DNA from 3 places in the Virgibacillus kekensis genome. Region 1 is predicted to be linked to each of the others. Evidence: riboswitches for the same ligand, from Rfam matches in the RefSeq annotation. Region 1 holds a riboswitch; each other region holds the start of a gene.
What was found. A riboswitch is a leader RNA that binds a small molecule or an ion and turns the genes downstream of it on or off. The one in region 1 is predicted to bind S-adenosylmethionine.
Positions count from the first base shown of each region.

Region 2: linked by a shared signal. The riboswitch ahead of ACFO3D_RS08040 (PLP-dependent aspartate aminotransferase family protein) and the one ahead of ACFO3D_RS18845 (carboxymuconolactone decarboxylase family protein) in region 1 are both predicted to bind S-adenosylmethionine.
Region 3: linked by a shared signal. The riboswitch ahead of ACFO3D_RS12745 (5-methyltetrahydropteroyltriglutamate--homocysteine S-methyltransferase) and the one ahead of ACFO3D_RS18845 (carboxymuconolactone decarboxylase family protein) in region 1 are both predicted to bind S-adenosylmethionine.

Region 1 covers NZ_JBHSFU010000015.1:205,333-211,112, reverse strand. Annotated here, with positions in the region: gene ACFO3D_RS18855 (sodium:solute symporter family protein) at 1-1,323, opposite strand, end outside; gene ACFO3D_RS18850 (LLM class flavin-dependent oxidoreductase) at 1,722-3,092, opposite strand; gene ACFO3D_RS18845 (carboxymuconolactone decarboxylase family protein) at 3,140-3,805, opposite strand; SAM riboswitch class I at 3,955-4,059, opposite strand; gene ACFO3D_RS18840 (OmpA family protein) at 4,253-4,945, opposite strand; gene ACFO3D_RS18835 (MotA/TolQ/ExbB proton channel family protein) at 4,935-5,780, opposite strand, start outside.
Region 2 covers NZ_JBHSFU010000004.1:788,681-794,460, reverse strand. Annotated here, with positions in the region: gene ACFO3D_RS08040 (PLP-dependent aspartate aminotransferase family protein) at 1-1,501, opposite strand, end outside; SAM riboswitch class I at 1,662-1,779, opposite strand; gene rarD (EamA family transporter RarD) at 1,852-2,763, opposite strand; gene megL (methionine gamma-lyase) at 3,045-4,229, shown strand; gene ACFO3D_RS08025 (Rossmann-fold NAD(P)-binding domain-containing protein) at 4,231-4,785, opposite strand; gene cls (cardiolipin synthase) at 4,890-5,780, shown strand, end outside.
Region 3 covers NZ_JBHSFU010000007.1:78,669-84,448, reverse strand. Annotated here, with positions in the region: gene ACFO3D_RS12760 (YdbC family protein) at 1-133, opposite strand, end outside; gene ACFO3D_RS12755 (short chain dehydrogenase) at 146-745, opposite strand; gene ACFO3D_RS12750 (3'-5' exonuclease) at 786-1,400, opposite strand; SAM riboswitch class I at 1,537-1,641, shown strand; gene ACFO3D_RS12745 (5-methyltetrahydropteroyltriglutamate--homocysteine S-methyltransferase) at 1,771-2,877, shown strand; gene ACFO3D_RS12740 (GNAT family N-acetyltransferase) at 3,456-3,917, opposite strand; gene ACFO3D_RS12735 (DHA2 family efflux MFS transporter permease subunit) at 4,043-5,452, opposite strand; gene ACFO3D_RS12730 (NRDE family protein) at 5,687-5,780, shown strand, end outside.

The sequences.
Region 1 (5,780 bases):
TAGTTCTGCTGCACGTGCAGGAGCTTTTTTCTTACCATAGACAGCGTATAGAATTGGTCCCATCGTTCCTGCAGCCACTCCTGAGATTCCAATCCACATAATGTCCCCCATATAGGCAGGCGGCTGCAAGACAATCAAGAACGCAGAAACACCAATTAATGGTACTGCCATGCGACTGATTTGCAGTGCAATCTTCTGGGCCTTCTGGTCATCAACTTTGACAATCCCCCGTTTTACTAATACTTTTAGAAAAATATCATTGGCAAATACGGTCGATATAGATACAAATAAACCATCCGTTGTTGACATTGCTGCAGCTAGGATGACCACCCCTAATATTGCTACGATAATGGCAGGAAAAGCCCAAGTCGCATACTCCATTAACGCCAGGTCAGCAGCTGCCACGTTATCACCCAGGGCCGCCCTGCTGTATAGCCCTCCGAAAAGAACAACTAGTGAGAATGACGCCGCAACGACATAGGTCAAAATCATTTTCCCCAGATCCTTTTCGCTTTTTAAACCAAGCACTTTGTTAAATAAGTGGGGTGCTGAGGCAAATGCCCATTGGATGATAATTGCACCGAATACAACACCGAAAGAATAGAAATGGGTTGAGTCCGGATTAAATACTTCTATTAAATTAGTATCCCGCTCAGCTAGTTTCTGGGTAATATCCGTAAATGTCGCCGTAATGCTTCCATCCCAGAAAACGATAATTCCCGAAACAAATACAAACGTACCAGCAATAGCCATCATGACAGCTTGGACAGCATCCGTATATATATCGGCAAACGCACCGCCGGCGAAGACATAAAGCACTACTATGGTTGCAATGAATATTAGCCCTCCGGTGTAGGACATATCAAGCAAATATTGAAATATACGGGCACCGGCAACAAATTGTGCTGCAATATAGAAGATATTAAACAGCAGAATCAAACCTGTTCCTACCCGCAAAATATCACTATTGTAAAAGTCACCCAGCCAGTCTGGTAAAGAAAGTGATTTTTGCCCTGTATTTAGTTTTCGTACTCGCTTGGCTACCATTAGCACACCAATTGGTCCACCGCCAATGATTGCTAAAAATAACCATAGATTCGAGAGCCCCCAGGCATGGGACCACCCAGGATATCCAAGAAATGTGGCTGCACTTAAGTAGGTTGCTGCAAAGGACAGACCGAGTACATAAGGCCCCAGGTTTGCCCCGCCTATAGCGAAGTCGCTGACATTTTTTGTTTTTCTGGCACTCATGAATCCTAAGACAAACATGACAACCAAAAATACAATAAATCCTATCCACGTATATAATGTTACAGTACTCATCTCTGTCCCCTTTCCATTTAGTTTGTGGCTATTTCATTAACCACGCGATTGATATGAGCTTCGACATTTGCTGCTGATCGACTGTGCTAAAAACTCACCGGTAATCTCAGGTGCAACTGAGATTACCTATTGTGATGGAACTTCATTCCGTTATGGGCCATATTTTAGCTGTTTAAGCTCTTCATTTGGAACATCATTCCTCTATTGGCTTATTTCATCGTCAATTTCAGTGGATATTGTTCATATAGCGGAACCACGATCCACTTGGCCTCTTTTTGGACACCTTTACACCCCATTAACGGAATGAGGTTCCACTTAGTTGGACTGCCGGGACCTTATTCCGCGATTTCCTAATCCCTTGCGTTAGAATAATCCGATACGCAGTCCTAAAACAACAATCAGGTGCTAACAGTTCCAAGCTTTTTCGCGGGATGATTATCCGGCAATCTGACGTTCCCTTTTCCAAACATGTTCTCCCTTAATGTCCTACCCTCATATTCTTTTCGATAGATTCCTCGCTTCTGGAGTTCAGGGACAACGTAATCCACAAATTCACGGAATGTACCTGGCGAATGTGTCTGCGCGATATTGAAACCATCGACATCGCCTTCTCTCGCCCATTCCTCGATTTTATCTGCGATTTGTTCCGGGGTACCGATAAACTTCACGGTTCCATTACCAAGGCCATGATTTTTAACCGCTTCACGCAATGTCCATTTTTTATTGGGGTCCTTTGCATACATATCCAGGTTTCCTTGGACAGCATCAGTTTCCATGTCCTCGATATACTGATCCGGATCATATCGGGAGAAGTCTATGCCAGTATGGCCAGATAAAAGTGCGGCTGTACCTTCATAGCTGACCTGACTGGTTAAATCTTGATATTTTGCGTATGCTTCTTCCTCCGTTGATCCGATAATCGGTAGTATCATAGGAAAGATAAGTACATCTTCCGGGTTTCTACCCTGTAGTCTAGTACGTTCACGAATATCGGCTGTATATTGCTTCAGTGCATCCAGTGAATGATTTTTTGTGAAAACAGCTTCAGCATGCTTGGCCGCAAAATCTCTTCCTTTTGGAGATGCCCCTGCCTGGAACAAAACTGGTGTCCGCTGAGGAGAAGGCTCCACAAGATGCGGTCCCGGTACGTTAAAGAATTCCCCTTCATGGTTAATCAAATGAACTTTTTCCGGGTCAGCGAATGTATCGTTTTCTTTGTCATAAACCACAGCCTCATCATCCCAGCTGTTCTCCCACAACTTATAAACTACTTCAAGAAATTCATCCGCGCGATCATATCTAAGTTCTTTTGGCATACGGCCGGAAAGTCCCAGGTTCACTGCTTCGCTCTCCAGGTATGATGTCACCACATTCCAGGCGACCCTTCCGCCAGTTAAATGATCTAGCGTCGACAACTGCCGTGCTAAAGCATAGGGCTGGGCATATGTAGCAGAAATGGTTGGTGCAAACCCAAGGCTTTCCGTGGCAGCAGCCATCGCGGATATCGGTATCAGCGGGTCATGGGCTGGTAGCTGCACAGCCCCTTTTGCTGCGGCACGGTGACTGTTTTCATAAACGCTATACGTGCCAAGCACATCAGCGATAAAAAGCGCATCAAACTTACCACGTTCCAGCGTTTGAGCAGCGTCAATCCAATAGGAAAGACTATTATGGTTAACCCCTTCATCTTTCTCATGCTTCCATAAACCAGTTGAATGCGGTGATGGTGAATTCTGGATAAATCCGTTTAAATGAATCTGTTTAGCCATACAGCAGGTCTCCTTTTTTTAGGTGTTTTTTTTACAAGAATGCTATCTTAGTCATCGTAAGCGTTTAATGCGTTGACACTGTGCGCGATAGCCGATCCTGCTTTTAGAGCTACTGCGACAAAGATAGCTTCAGAGATTTCCTCCAGGCTTGCTCCTTCTTTCTTGGCATTCTTGGTATGCAGGTCAATGCAATAGGGACACCCTGTTGTATGTGCAGACGCCACAGCAATTAATTCCTTTTCTTTTACCGTAAGCTTCCCGGCTTTAACTGCCTTCTTGTCAAAATCCAGAAAAGCTGTGAAAGCATCACCATTCAGTCCAGAAAACTCCTTAATCCGGTTGAAGTAGGAAGCTTTATAGAGCTCGTCATCACCTTCCCCGTCAAATGCGTTCAGGGCATTTACTCCGTGAGCGAACGATGAGCCTGCTTTCAATGCGGTCGCTACAAAGATTGCTTCTGACACTTCTTCTTTCGAGGCATCGTTCTTTTTCACATTTCCTACGTGCAATTCGATGCAATAGGGGCACCCAGTGATATGGGCGACCGCAACGGCGATTAATTCCTTGAGTTTAACGGATAGCTTCCCATCGGCTAATGCCTGATCATTAAAGTTGAAAAAAGCTTGGAATGTCTCCGGCGCATAATTCTTCAATTCTGTGATTCTGCTAAAATAAGATTTTTTGTACAGACTATCGTTTTTTGTAACTGTCATTTTCATCTCTCCCTAAATAAATTTAAATACGTACTAAACTTATTACTTTACTTGGTTTAAAACATTACGCTTTCCTGTATTCCAACCTCCCCCCTTAAAAACTAAAAAACCTCTCCCGATGAGGAAGAGGTCAATTTAAAAAAAGCTCCATCTCATCTTTCAAGCGCAATGCTTGCTGGAATTAGCACCTTGTTATAATGACAGGTTGCTGCGGGATCACAGGACCAGTTTCCTCCCCCGACTCTGGATAAGAGTACTATTCAATTTTTATAATTGTACATAATAGTATCGAACACAGAAAAAGCTGTCAAGTAAGAAAAGTGATTTTTTTTCAAACCAGGTAAAAAGGTGGATACAAACGTGTGAATGATTCCTTGCTCGTAATAGTAAACAACTTTGCATACGGAAAAAAGAACCAGCTGTTACTAACCACCTTAATCCTTTCTTCTATTTCGCCAAAATTTCCCTTGTCTTTTCCAGGATCTCTTCATCCTTAAGCCTAAATTTAAATTCCACTCTACGTGAAGCAGCTGCGCTGTATTCACCGGACTCATTGTTGCGAAAGTCGGTGAAAGACTTGCTGTTAACCGTTAGTTTCTCCTGCAGGTGCTTTTGAATATTTTTATACGGAAAATCATCGCTTAAAATATATTCTGCGACGCTGTACGCCCGCTCCTGTGCAAGCTGTAAGTTATATAAATAGCTTCCATCACGGTCGGTGTGGCCTTCGATAATGATTTCAGCTACGTAGTCTTCAAATCCGTTCTGCAGCAAAATGTCCAAATACTTAGGGACAAATTCATTCAAAAACTGATAGGACTCCGGCTTCAGTTCAGATTTATCATAAGCAAACAGTATTTCTGTATTAAAGATGATAGCACCAGTTTTTTCATCCACTTCAATGCCCAGGGATGAATCACTGAACTCCGCCTGCAGCTCATTTACAAGCTTTGCCCTTACACCCATGATTTGATCAATGGTCTTTTTCATTTCTTCAATTTGCAGCGACTTGATAATCATCATCGCAATGAAAATTAGAATAAAACATAACAAAATAATGGTCAGCAGATCGGTAAACGATGGCCAGAAATGTCCTTCGTCCTGTTCCCTTTTGAAAAGCCGCTGGTATTTAGTAGTCATTCTGTCTCAGCCTTACATTATTATTTTCCACCGGGCGGCCAAACTTACCTAATTGCCGGTTCAGCCCTTGTATTTCCCTGTTAAGTTCCTGAAGTGTCTGCTGAATAAAGCGAGAATTATTTTGCTGAAACTCATTGGATAGCCGTCGAATTTCCTGGAATTCGTTCTTGAGTCCTTGATTTGTCCGCTCCACTGATTCGCTGATATTCCTGCCTACGTTATCAAGCTTCCCTCCAAGTGCGCCTTCCAGACCCGCTACATAACTGGAAAGCGTGTTCTTTAAAACCTCAACACTTGCTTCCATCTGATTTTCGCGTTGGTTGAATGTGCTGTTCATCTGAGAAATGGTCTTGTTTATTTCATTGATCAGCTGGTTATTTTGCATTCCGATTCTTTCATACGTGTTGGTCGCCTCATGAATCTTCCGTTCAAATGCCTGTGAATCGTCAGCATGTGTCTTCAAATGATTATTGAAGGTGCGGTTAAAATCCTTCAACTCGTCGAAACGGTCAGACAGCAAATATTTATAGTCGCTTTGCGTCTGATTGATTACTTCGAGCGCCTGTGGCAACTGTCCGATTGGGTCGCCGATCCGGTCAAAGTCCTTGGATAATTCTCCTATGTGCGTAATGATGCCGGTCAGTTTCGTGCTTACATCATTACCAAATATCTGTTTGAATTCCTTGTTGTGTGACTCCATTGTTTTAGCAAGGTCCCCACTTACCTGTGTAAGGCTTTCAAATTTGGTGTGGATGGCTTGCTGCTCTTCCATGATGGAGGATATAAAGTTTTTCAGCTCGGTGACAGAATCCTCGAAATTATTGAGAGTATCCAT
Region 2 (5,780 bases), on a different contig from region 1:
GTTTGCCAACTATTTCTTCACCTGATTGGCCAACAGGCACTATGTCATAACCAAACTGACCAAGTTTTTTAATTTTGTCAGCGAAATCGCCAACCGGTTTATCCAAGCCATATACTGCTACAGTTTTTTTCCGGATTCCGCCGTCTTCACGTGCAAATGGAGAGGAAAGCAGCCAGTTGATTGCATCTTCCTCAGTTGTTTGGAATGTTTCATCCTCACCTGTTGCTTTGCTGATCGCCTGATCCAAATCTGCCAGTATATCTTTCGTTGATTCAAGGCCAATAGAAAGACGAACAAGTTCTTCCGTAACACCGCTTTTCTGAAGGTCTTCCGGTCCAAGCTGCTGGTGTGTAGTTGAAGCAGGATGGATGATAAGTGATTTCGCATCTCCGACATTGGCAACATGTGACCAGAGAGTAATGCTGTCAATCAATTTTCTGCCTGTATCACGGCCGCCTTTGATTCCGAATGTGATAATAGATCCATAGCCATTCTGAAAGTATTTTTCAGCTAACTGGTTTGATGGGTGGTCGCTAAGCCCCGGGTAGTTGACCCACTCAACTGCTGGGTGTTCCTGCAGGTAGGCAGCCACTTCTTGTGCATTTTTATTATGACGCTCAATCCGCAGATGCAGTGTCTCAAGTCCCTGTAAAAGCAGGAAGGCATTTTGCGGGCTCAGGCATGCACCGATATCGCGGAGCAGCTGGACCCTTAGTTTGGTGGCAAACGCTGCCGGTCCAACGTCGACATAGCGTAGACCATTGTAGCTTTGATCCGGTTCGGTAAACTGAGGGAATTTACCGTTGCCCCAGTCAAATCTTCCACCGTCTACAACGATGCCGCCAATGGCTGTTCCATGACCGCCAATCCATTTGGTAGCTGAGTGAACAACAATATCTGCTCCCCAGGAAAGTGGCTTTGTTACATATGGTGTGGCAAAAGTATTGTCAATGATAAGCGGAATGTTATTTTCATGGGCAATTTCCCCAATTGTCTCTACGTCAAATACATTCAGACTTGGATTGGTAATGATTTCGCCAAAAATTGCTTTTGTATTTGGAGTAATGGCGTTCCGAACACTGTCCGGCTTTGTACCGTCGACAAAAATAACATTGATTCCGTAACGCGGAAGTGTGTTCGCAAATAAGTTATATGTTCCGCCATAAAGATTGCTGTCAGCGATAATTTCATCACCATTGCTGGCAAGATTTAAAATTGCCAGGGTGATTGCGGCCATTCCGGAAGATGTCGCGACTGCGGCGACCCCATCCTCGAGAAGGGAGATACGCTGTTCAAATGCATCAACTGTTGGGTTCATAATCCTGCTGTAAATATTGCCCGGTTCCTTAAGGCCGAACAGGTTTTGTGCATGTTCCGTGTCTTTGAAAACGTAAGAAGTAGTCTGATAGATTGGTACCGCACGGGATCCTGTTGCAGGATCGGGTTCCTGGCCACCATGCAGTAATAGAGTTTCTGGATTTTGAAGATTAAAATTGGACATTAATAATTCCTCCTTAGTATTTTAACTAGCAATCACGTTAGCCACTTCAAGCTCTTATCGTTGCTGATTGGTTGCTTCCGCTTTTGCTTTATCTGGAGGAAGAGGAGAAATAAGAAAAGCCCTCTTCCTAAGAAGAGGGCTTCGTATGTAACCGATCCTCCTCTTATCTTCCAGATCTAATGACCTGTAGGATTTAGCACCTTACTAAGCAAAATGATTTTGCCGTTAAGGTTGCCGGGCTTCACAGGGCCTATTCCCTCCACCGCTCTTGATAAGAGATGTAACTTTTTATTAAGTTAATGAACATTATAGACCTGCAGTTCGTCATCCGTCAAGCTATTTCTGAAAATTTATTTTTCTATAGCTCTTTTATGCCGGAGTGGTCGGCGTTGTGCAGATCCCATATAAATAATTAGAGCCACCCATATCAGGGAAAAAGAAATTAAATGCGCACGTGAAAATGTCTCATCATACACAAACACGCCTAGAATAAGCATAATGGTCGGAGCGATATACTGAAGAAACCCGACCATCGAGAGCGGAATTTTTTTCGCACCACTAGCAAAAAGCAGGAGTGGGATCGCAGTTACTGCTCCTGCACCAAACAACAGAAGTCCAGTAGCGGAAATCATGGTGTCGGCCGACAACAAGGAACTGTCCGGAACCGCCAACAGGAAAATAAGTGCGATTGGCGTTACAATCATCGTTTCTATTGTTAGACCGAACATAGCTCCGACATCGACCATTTTTTTCAGCAGGCCGTACATGCCAAAACTGAAAGCCAGAGTCAGCGACACCCATGGAAATACACCGTAACTGACAGTCAGGTAGGTCACGCCGATTGCTGCAAGAACAAACGAAAGCGTCTGCCGCCGTGTCAGCGTTTCTTTTAGCACAATCATTCCAAGGAGAATACTCACGAGCGGGTTAATGTAATATCCCAGACTCGCTTGAATGACGTGGTCGTTGTTTACTGCCCATATGTATGATAACCAATTAATACTTATTACGATTGAAGCCAGGGTGATGCCAATTAATTTCTTCCTGTCTTTTAAAATAACCACGCATTCTTTAAGAAACAACTTCCATTTTCGTACAAACAAGACGACTATTATCATAAAAATAAATGACCATACTATCCTGTGCGCGAGTATTTCACCAGGTGGGACCTCGTTTACCAGCTTCCAGTAGATCGGCAGAAAACCCCAAAGTAGATAGGCTCCTGCTGCATATAATATTCCTGCCTTACTATCCTGATTCATTCTGAAAGCCTCCCGTTCTGTAAAACTATGAATAAATTGGAAGAATCACGTGGAACTCGAGCGAGCTGGCCCAAAGTCGAGCGAGCACCCCGGAAAGTCGAACGACACCACCCCGAAGCCGAGCGAGTCCTCATTTAAATAAGCCAATTCTAGAACTAAACCGGCAAAATAGCAATAACTCTGCCTAATCTAAATAAAAGAAAACGCTTTCAAATTTACCCTTAATACAATAGAATAGTAGTATATGGGTTTTAAAAATGCAGTTCTGGGAGGATATTAGAATGGAAAAAAAATATAACCATTTTGAGACGTCGGTAATACATGCGGGCTATGATGCCAAGGAAATGCTAGGCAGTCTTGCTTCGCCTTTATTTCAGACGTCAACCTTTACATTTGAAACCGCTGAGCAGGGGGAGCGGCGGTTTGCCGGGGAGGAAGAGGGCTACATTTACACCCGGCTGGGTAATCCGACGGTAACCATTCTGGAGGAAAAAATAGCTGAACTTGAGAACGGCGAGCGGGGTCTGGCATTTGGCTCAGGTATGGCAGCAGTCTCTGCAGTACTGATTGCTCTTACCAAAGCTAATGATCATATATTATGTTCATCAGGATTGTATGGCTGTACGTATGGCCTGCTGTCGATGATGAAAGAAAAATACAATATTGAACACGATTTTTCGACGATGGAGTCCAAGGATGCAATTCGGGCGCTAGTCAGGCCGGAAACCGCGTGTATTTATGTTGAAACACCGATTAACCCGACAATGAAGCTGATTGACCTGAAAATGGTTGCTGAAGTTGCTCATGAAAAAGGTATTCCAGTCGTTGTTGATAATACCTTTTCATCACCATATCTGCAGCGGCCGCTGGAGCTTGGGTGTGATGTAGTGCTCCATAGTGCGACTAAATACATTGGCGGTCATGGTGACGTGATTGCCGGTCTGGCAGTTGGGAAAAAGGAATTTCTCGATGAGGTTGCAATGACTACGCTAAAAGATATCGGCGGAGTAATGGCGCCATTTGATGCGTGGCTGCTGATTAGAGGATTGAAAACTTTGCCGATAAGAGTAGATCGACACTGTGACAATGCTGAAAAACTTTTTGAAAAACTGCGCAGCCATCCTAAAGTGGCAAACGTATATTATCCAAATGATGAGGAGCATTCTGATTATCCTATCCGGGAGAAGCAGATGAAGCGTGGTGGTGGATTAGTTTCTTTTGAAATCAAAGGGTCCAAAAAGGATGCACAGCGATTGCTGAACAGCCTGAAGTTCATCAAGATTGCCGTCAGCCTTGGAGATGCTGAGACATTAATTCAGCACCCGGCAACGATGACCCATTCGGTGGTTCCGGAAGAGACAAGACTGGAAATGGGTATAACCGATCAGCTAATTAGGCTATCTGCCGGGCTTGAGGCATGGGAGGACATCTGGGCTGACCTTGAACAAGCGCTCGACAGCCTGTAACTTAGGGGCGTTTGGCCCACGGTTCCAATGTTCCGACCACTGTCTCCTCTTGGTCGCTATCGATTGCTTCAATGACACCATTAGAAATCTCATCATGAGTCAGCCAGCGGGACTGGTCATTATCCAGTATAAAACCAAGATAAACACGTCTGTACAGGCAATTCCCCGGTACAGAGGTGTTTTCTTTTTCAAAAAAACGGGCACTACCCTGTATATGGAATAATCTCCAATCGGCGTTTAAAACATGCTCTGTTATCATATCCTTAAGTAAAGGCAGCGCATCTGGTGCTGTGGAATGAATCCAGGAAACAACCAATCCCGGTGTCCCATGTTTATTGAATAAATCCGCAAGTGCGGCACCAAAACGGGTACTGTCTTCATAATCAACTGAAATCCCATGTAAACGTTCAGGATACCTGCCGCTATTTTTAACAGCTTCAAGTCTGGAACGGTTCCGTCCGATAACAAAAACATCACCGTTTTTTTCGTTAAGATAGTGGCATACTTTACGGAGCATGCCACTTCCGCCAATTACAAGCACATAACCGTTCTTCATAATCCATCACCTTTTTTTGAGTGGTTGTTTCCAGAGTAACGTAAACGGTCATTTTGTGCTATATTAAGCATAATGTGATACTTCGGTTAGGGGAGAATATACAAGTGAGTCTACTTTCGATCTTTTTAGGATTAATTTTAATTTTAAATTTAGGATTGGCCCTGACCATCATCTTTCTGGAGCGGAAGGACGCCAGTGCTGCATGGGCATGGCTGATGGTGCTGCTTTTCGTGCCAATTGCAGGGTTTATTCTATATCTGATTTTCGGAAAACGAATAAGCTCCCAGCGGATTTTTACATGGGATACCAAAAGCAAGCTTGGCGTAAAGAAGGCTGTACAGCAGCAGTTGCGGTCGATAGAGAACAACACGTTTCATTTTAAGCATGAGGATTTGATGGAGTATAAGGACCTCTATTATCTGCATTTGCGGAATGATGACGCGATATTCACTCAGGACAACAGTGTGGATATTTACACAGATGGGGAAAAGAAATTCGCCGCCCTGCTGAAAGATCTGGAGAAGGCAAGCGATCATATTCATCTGCTTTATTATATTATCCGGCATGACCAGTTAGGTAAAAAAATTGCCGATGTGTTAATCAAGAAAGCTAATGAGGGTGTGGAAGTCCGTGTCCTGTACGATGATATGGGGTCACGGAGAATGAGCAAGAAGTTCATTAATAGACTGCGAAAAGCGGGAGCCCAGGTAGAGGCTTTTTTTCCGCCGAAAATCCCTAAAGTCAATCTTAAAATAAACTACCGGAACCACCGGAAACTCGCGATTATTGATGGTCGTATAGGGTATATCGGCGGGTTTAATATCGGCGATGAATATCTCGGTAAGGACAAGAAATTTGGCTACTGGCGGGACACACATCTTCGTATATCCGGCGAAGCGGTGGAGAATATGCAGACGCGATTTATCCTGGACTGGAATCAGGCTTCTCGTAATGATATTTTATATGATGAGCGCTATTATAATACGAAAGGCAAC
Region 3 (5,780 bases), on a different contig from region 1:
GTGCCCAGTCTCTGATGTCATATTTAGGATCCCGGCCATTCCAGCTGATCAGATTCAGTTCCTTGGTCCATCCTTTTGGCGATTCACTAAGTACAGCCATTGTTTTAATAATTTCAAATTTCAGCTCCGCCACATTCCGTTCCTCCTAGTACACTTCGTAATTGTTTCCGGTTTGCTTACCATTTACACTCTTCACAAATGCACGGGCAACACGGCTTGCCGGGACAGGTTCAAATCCTGCAAAAAAATCACCAAGCCGATCCCATGATTCCTGCACGATATTCGGGCTCACACTGTTGATACGAATCCCCCGCGGCATTTCGATCGAGGCTGCTTTAACAAAAGCTTTCACCCCACCATTAGCCATTGCAGCAGACGCACCCATCGGTATCGGATCATCCATCATTACCCCGGTAGTCAGCGTAAAACTGCCGTTGTCATTAACATGTTCCATGCCAAGCAGTACCAGATTAATCTGTCCTTTTAGTTTACTTTGAATTCCTTTTTCGTTAACTTCAGGTGTCAGCTCGGAAACAGCAGAAAAATTGGCTTTTCCCGAAGCATTGATGACTGCATCCACTTTGCCGATTTCTGCATACATTTCCCGTATGCTGTCAGGCGACGTAATATCCACTGACACATCAGCACCATTACGCCCTGCCTGGATAATTTCATTGTCACCTTCTAGTGCACTGACAATCTCTTTACCTATCGTTCCAGACGCGCCTACAACAAGTATTTTCATTTGACATCAACTCCTTCACATTTTAAAAACCTTCTCCGCTTTATCTGAAATAAAGCTTCCTGCTCTGCCTGGTCCGCTTAACTTTTGGCGGCACATAACCACGGTCATATACCCTACCCTTTGACATACGACACTTCTTTAAAAATATATCCATATCACCTGTATCGTATGTCTCAAATGCTTTTAATAATATTTTAGCCGCCACCCGCGCATCCTCAAGTGCGTGGTGGTGCTCAAAGGGAATCCCATGATGATTTGCAACGGTATTAAGTTTATGGTTCATCAGGTCCGGCCATACCTGCTTTGAAATATTAACCGTGCAAAGGTACTCCATTTCTGGATAGGAAATGTTGAAATAATCCAATGTATTCCGAATCACACTCATATCAAAACTTGCATTATGTGCGACAACTATTTTACGGGATAAGTAGTCTTTAAGTTTCGGCCAGATTTCCGGGAATGTTGGTGCATCCTCCACGTCTTCTTCACGAATACCGTGAATCCGTGTATTAAATGAGCTAAAATGCATCATGGGATTTATCAGGCTGTAAAATTCATCTATAATACCTGTCTGGTCAGCAACAACAACACCGACTGCACAGGGACTGTGACGCTTTTCGTTGGCTGTTTCAAAATCTATCGAAACAAAATACATGCCAGACCTCCTTCATAGCTTTATAGGATAATTTTAACACACCTGCTGAAGGCACCTTACAAAAAAGTTTCAAAATTGTATTGACTTTCATAATACGTCCGTGTATTGTATTCATTAACCAAAAAATTGAATAACTTTCTTATCCAGAGAGGTGGAGGGACTGGCCCTGCGAAACCTCAGCAACAGATTTTTTAATACTGTGCTAATTCCAGAAGCTTAACATTAAGCTTGAAGATAAGAAGAGCGACAATTACGGAACCTACTGCCCTCTTCTTTTTTCAGAAGAGGGCTTTTTATTTTTTATCAGGCTTATTGTCAGAGCTTCCATCTTCGGAATTACACAAAAAACTAATAGAAAGAGGGAATTTTCATGTCAGTTACATTAACCAAAGCACCATTCAGAGCCGATCATGTGGGGAGCCTGCTGCGACCTGACCGGTTGCACAAAGCACGCAAACAATTTAAAGATGGAAGCATCAGTGCCGCAGCTCTTCGGGAAGTTGAAAATGAAGAAATAAAGCGTGTTGTCGACAAACAAATTGAACTAGGCCTTAGAGTAGTTAGTGATGGAGAATTTCGTCGTACATGGTTCCACCTTGATTTTCTCGAGCATTTGAATGGAATAGATGGTTATATTCCAGACCACGGCTATAAATTCATCGGCACGGAGACAGAAAAGTATGACGTACGGAATACCGGCAAAGTTTCCTTTAATCCCAATCATCCTCATATACAGGATTTTGTGGACCTGAACAAAATCGTCGACGGCCGCGCAATCGCCAAACAGACTATTCCAAGTCCAAACCAGCTGTTTAACTCCGGCATTCATAACAGCGATGTTTATCCGGATATTGAAGACTATGCGAATGATATCATCAAAGCTTATCAGGATGCCATCCAGGCATTTTATGATGCAGGTGTTCGTTACCTTCAGCTCGATGATGTTTATATTGCGGGACTGTCAGCGCCTGAAATTCCATTCAACGAAGGAAAATATTCACGCGAACAACTTATTGACTTGGCGCTTCGCGTCGTAAACGGTTCACTTGAAAACAAACCAGAAGACCTGATCGTTACTACCCATTTATGCCGTGGGAATTATCAGTCTACATGGGCTTTCGAGGGCAGCTATGCAATTATTGCACCAACATTGCTCGCAAATGAAAATGTCGACGGATTTTTCCTTGAATACGATGATGAGCGTTCCGGAAGTTTTAAGCCACTTAAACATATTCCAAATGACGGACCACAAGTCGTACTTGGATTGGTTACTTCCAAGAATGGTGAACTAGAAGATAAGGAAGCAATTAAAACCCGGATCAGGGAAGCATCTCAGTTTGTCCCGCTGGAGCAATTATGTTTAAGTCCGCAGTGTGGTTTTGCATCCACCCATCACGGAAACAAATTGACCGAGGAGGAACAGTGGAATAAATTGAAATTCGTAGTTGACCTGGCAAATGAAGTCTGGGAGAAATAAGGATTAATAAAAGCCTGCAGCGAGGAGTTCTCACTGCAGGCTATTTTCAAACCATTTATTTACTATGCTGGCAGTTCTTCGCCGGGCTTTTTTCAGTATATTTAAAGAGGTACACTAAGAGACTGACAGAAAACAGTAACTCTACCATCATGGTAAGCAAACTAGGCGTAAGCTGCATATTTTCTCCCAACATTAATATTGGCTCATTCGAATTAAAATTGAATAAAAGATGACCAAAACAATACATGCCTGTAATCCAGACAATAGTAGTTAACATATTTTTCATCGGTCTTCTCCCTCACTTTCGTTACGTTGATTTAATCCTACATCATATTAACAAATTTCCACAGGAATTGGGAGCCTTTTATTGTATTTTTTTATAAAAATTTTTGCGGGAAATTTTACACCTAATCAGATTTAGTTAAACCATTGGTGTGACGGGCTATATCGTCCACTGATAATTCACCTGAAAGGATAGTATATGCCCTGTTTCCAAATCCACATGCACTATTTTACTTTAGGACATTTCGTCTGCCGATAACACCTTCGTTTTCGTTTTTTTCTGATTAGAACAAGACTTAGTCTGCCCAGTCAGCAGCGTCCAGTGACCAATACAGCATATCTCCATCAAAACAAGTTCGTTGCATTCCTGTTTTCTCAAGGACTCGAATAGAAGCAAAGTTATCATTCAAGCATTCTGCTGTAATCTGTTTCACCGCCCCCGTTTCAAAAGCCCAGTAGATTATTCCTGCAACCGCCTCAGTGGCATAACCTTTGCCCTGATGCATTGGTGAAACACCATAACCGATTTCTACATTCCCCTTTAGATCAGGACTTCCTTTAAAGCCGATGTCTCCAACAACTTCTCTTGTTTCCTTAAGAATAATAAACCATACGCCCCATCCTTCCTCAAGAGGATCCTCATTCAGTTTTTCGAGATACTTTTCAATATGAGGTCCCATCGTATATGACTCGGAATAATGAATGAACCTTTCCTGGTCACATGCTAATAACTCCAACTTATTCGTGAAAAATTCCATCGTAACTTCCTCATTTCATCTCTCAATCTCCAGTACTTCCAGATTATATTACCATAACAGTCACTAATATTTTTCGAAAAAAACCCGGGAACAGAATCCCCGAGTTGTTTAAGCATATTCTATTTTTAATTGTCCACACCGGGACGAGAATTTTTTACAAAGAAAGCAAGAATAAATCCAATCAGTGATATCACTCCAGCAACGATAAACGAAACATTTACGCCGTGTATCTCACCACTAATTCCTTCTCCAGGAATAATATTGTTGGACATGACCGTGACAAGCAGTGCTGTCCCCACAGCCCCTGCAATCTGGCGCATCGTGTTATTCATGGCTGTGCCATGCGGAATTACATCTGGTGGCAGTTGATTAAGTCCTGCTGTAGTAACAGGCATCATAACCATTGCTACCCCAAGCATCCGAACTGCATTAACGACTGTCAGATAAACAAAGGTTGTTTCGGTTGTCAGGTTAGTGAACATAAACGTTGTCACCGTCAAGATAAATAGACCGATGATTGCCAGCCAGCGGGCTCCGAACCTGTCGAATAATCGACCAGTCACTGGGTTCATCAGCCCCATCACAACTGCACCCGGAAGAAGCATAAGTCCTGATTCAAATGCCGTGAAGCCGAGCATGTTCTGCATTAATAACGGCAAAACAACCGCCCCACCAATCATCGCCATAAACACAATCATTCCAAGAATCGTTGTCAGCGTAAATATCGAGTATTTATATATTCGGAACTCAAGTATCGGTTGTTCCAATTTCAACTGTCTTAAAATAAACCATGTAAGTGCAATCGACCCGACAATCATGGAAATGACAACCTGATTACTCGTCCAGCCGCTGCCTCCCGCGGTACTAAATCCGTACAGAAGTCCACCAAACCCAAGAGTTGAGAGCACAATTGAAAGTATATCCACCCTTGGAAACGTCTGCTTCGTAACATTTTTAAGAAGGAAATAGGCTACAATTATATCAATTAGTACGATTGGCAAGATGACGTAGAACAAACTTCTCCAATGAAAGTGGTCAACCAGATAGCCTGACAGAGTCGGTCCGATGGCCGGAGCAAAAGCAATTACTAGACCGAACATCCCCATTGCCGTGCCCCGTTTTTCAATAGGAAAAATAAGAAACAGGATTGTCTGCATTAACGGCATGATGATACCTGCCCCACCAGCTTGCGCAATCCTTCCGATCATGAGAACGGCAAAGTTGGGTGCCACCGCACAAATAGCGGTTCCAAGTGCGAATATTCCCATCGCTGAGAGAAACAGCCCACGGGTAGTAAAACGCTGAATTAAAAAAGCGGTAATAGGAATCATGATCCCATTAACCAGCATAAAGACAGATTGCAGCCACTGAACTGTATTAGCATCCAGTTTCAGATCTTGCATAATATGTGGCAGTGCTGTCGCTAGAAGTGTTTGATTCAGAATGGCGGCAAATGCGCCTGAGATTAAAACCAGCATTAACGGCACTTTATTAATTGCAGGTAGTTGCTGTGCCTCTCTATTTTTTTCATCCATTTTATATTGCCTTCTTTCTATTTGTTGCTTTAAAGCTAGTTTATTCCCGAATAAGCCTGCAAACAGACACCTATTACGAACATATGCAAAAGAGAATCATACCATAATTTCTTTCTACTAAACAGTTATTTGACTCAAAAAAACACCTGAAAGTTATTGAGAAATATTCAGTCACTTTTCATTGATATCACAAATTTTTTCCGTATAATGATGTAAAAAGGGGGACCGGACACTATGTGCCTGATCAATTTTCAAATAAATGATCATCCAAACTATAAACTGATTGTTGCAGCTAATCGGGACGAATTCTATCAACGTCCTACAGCAC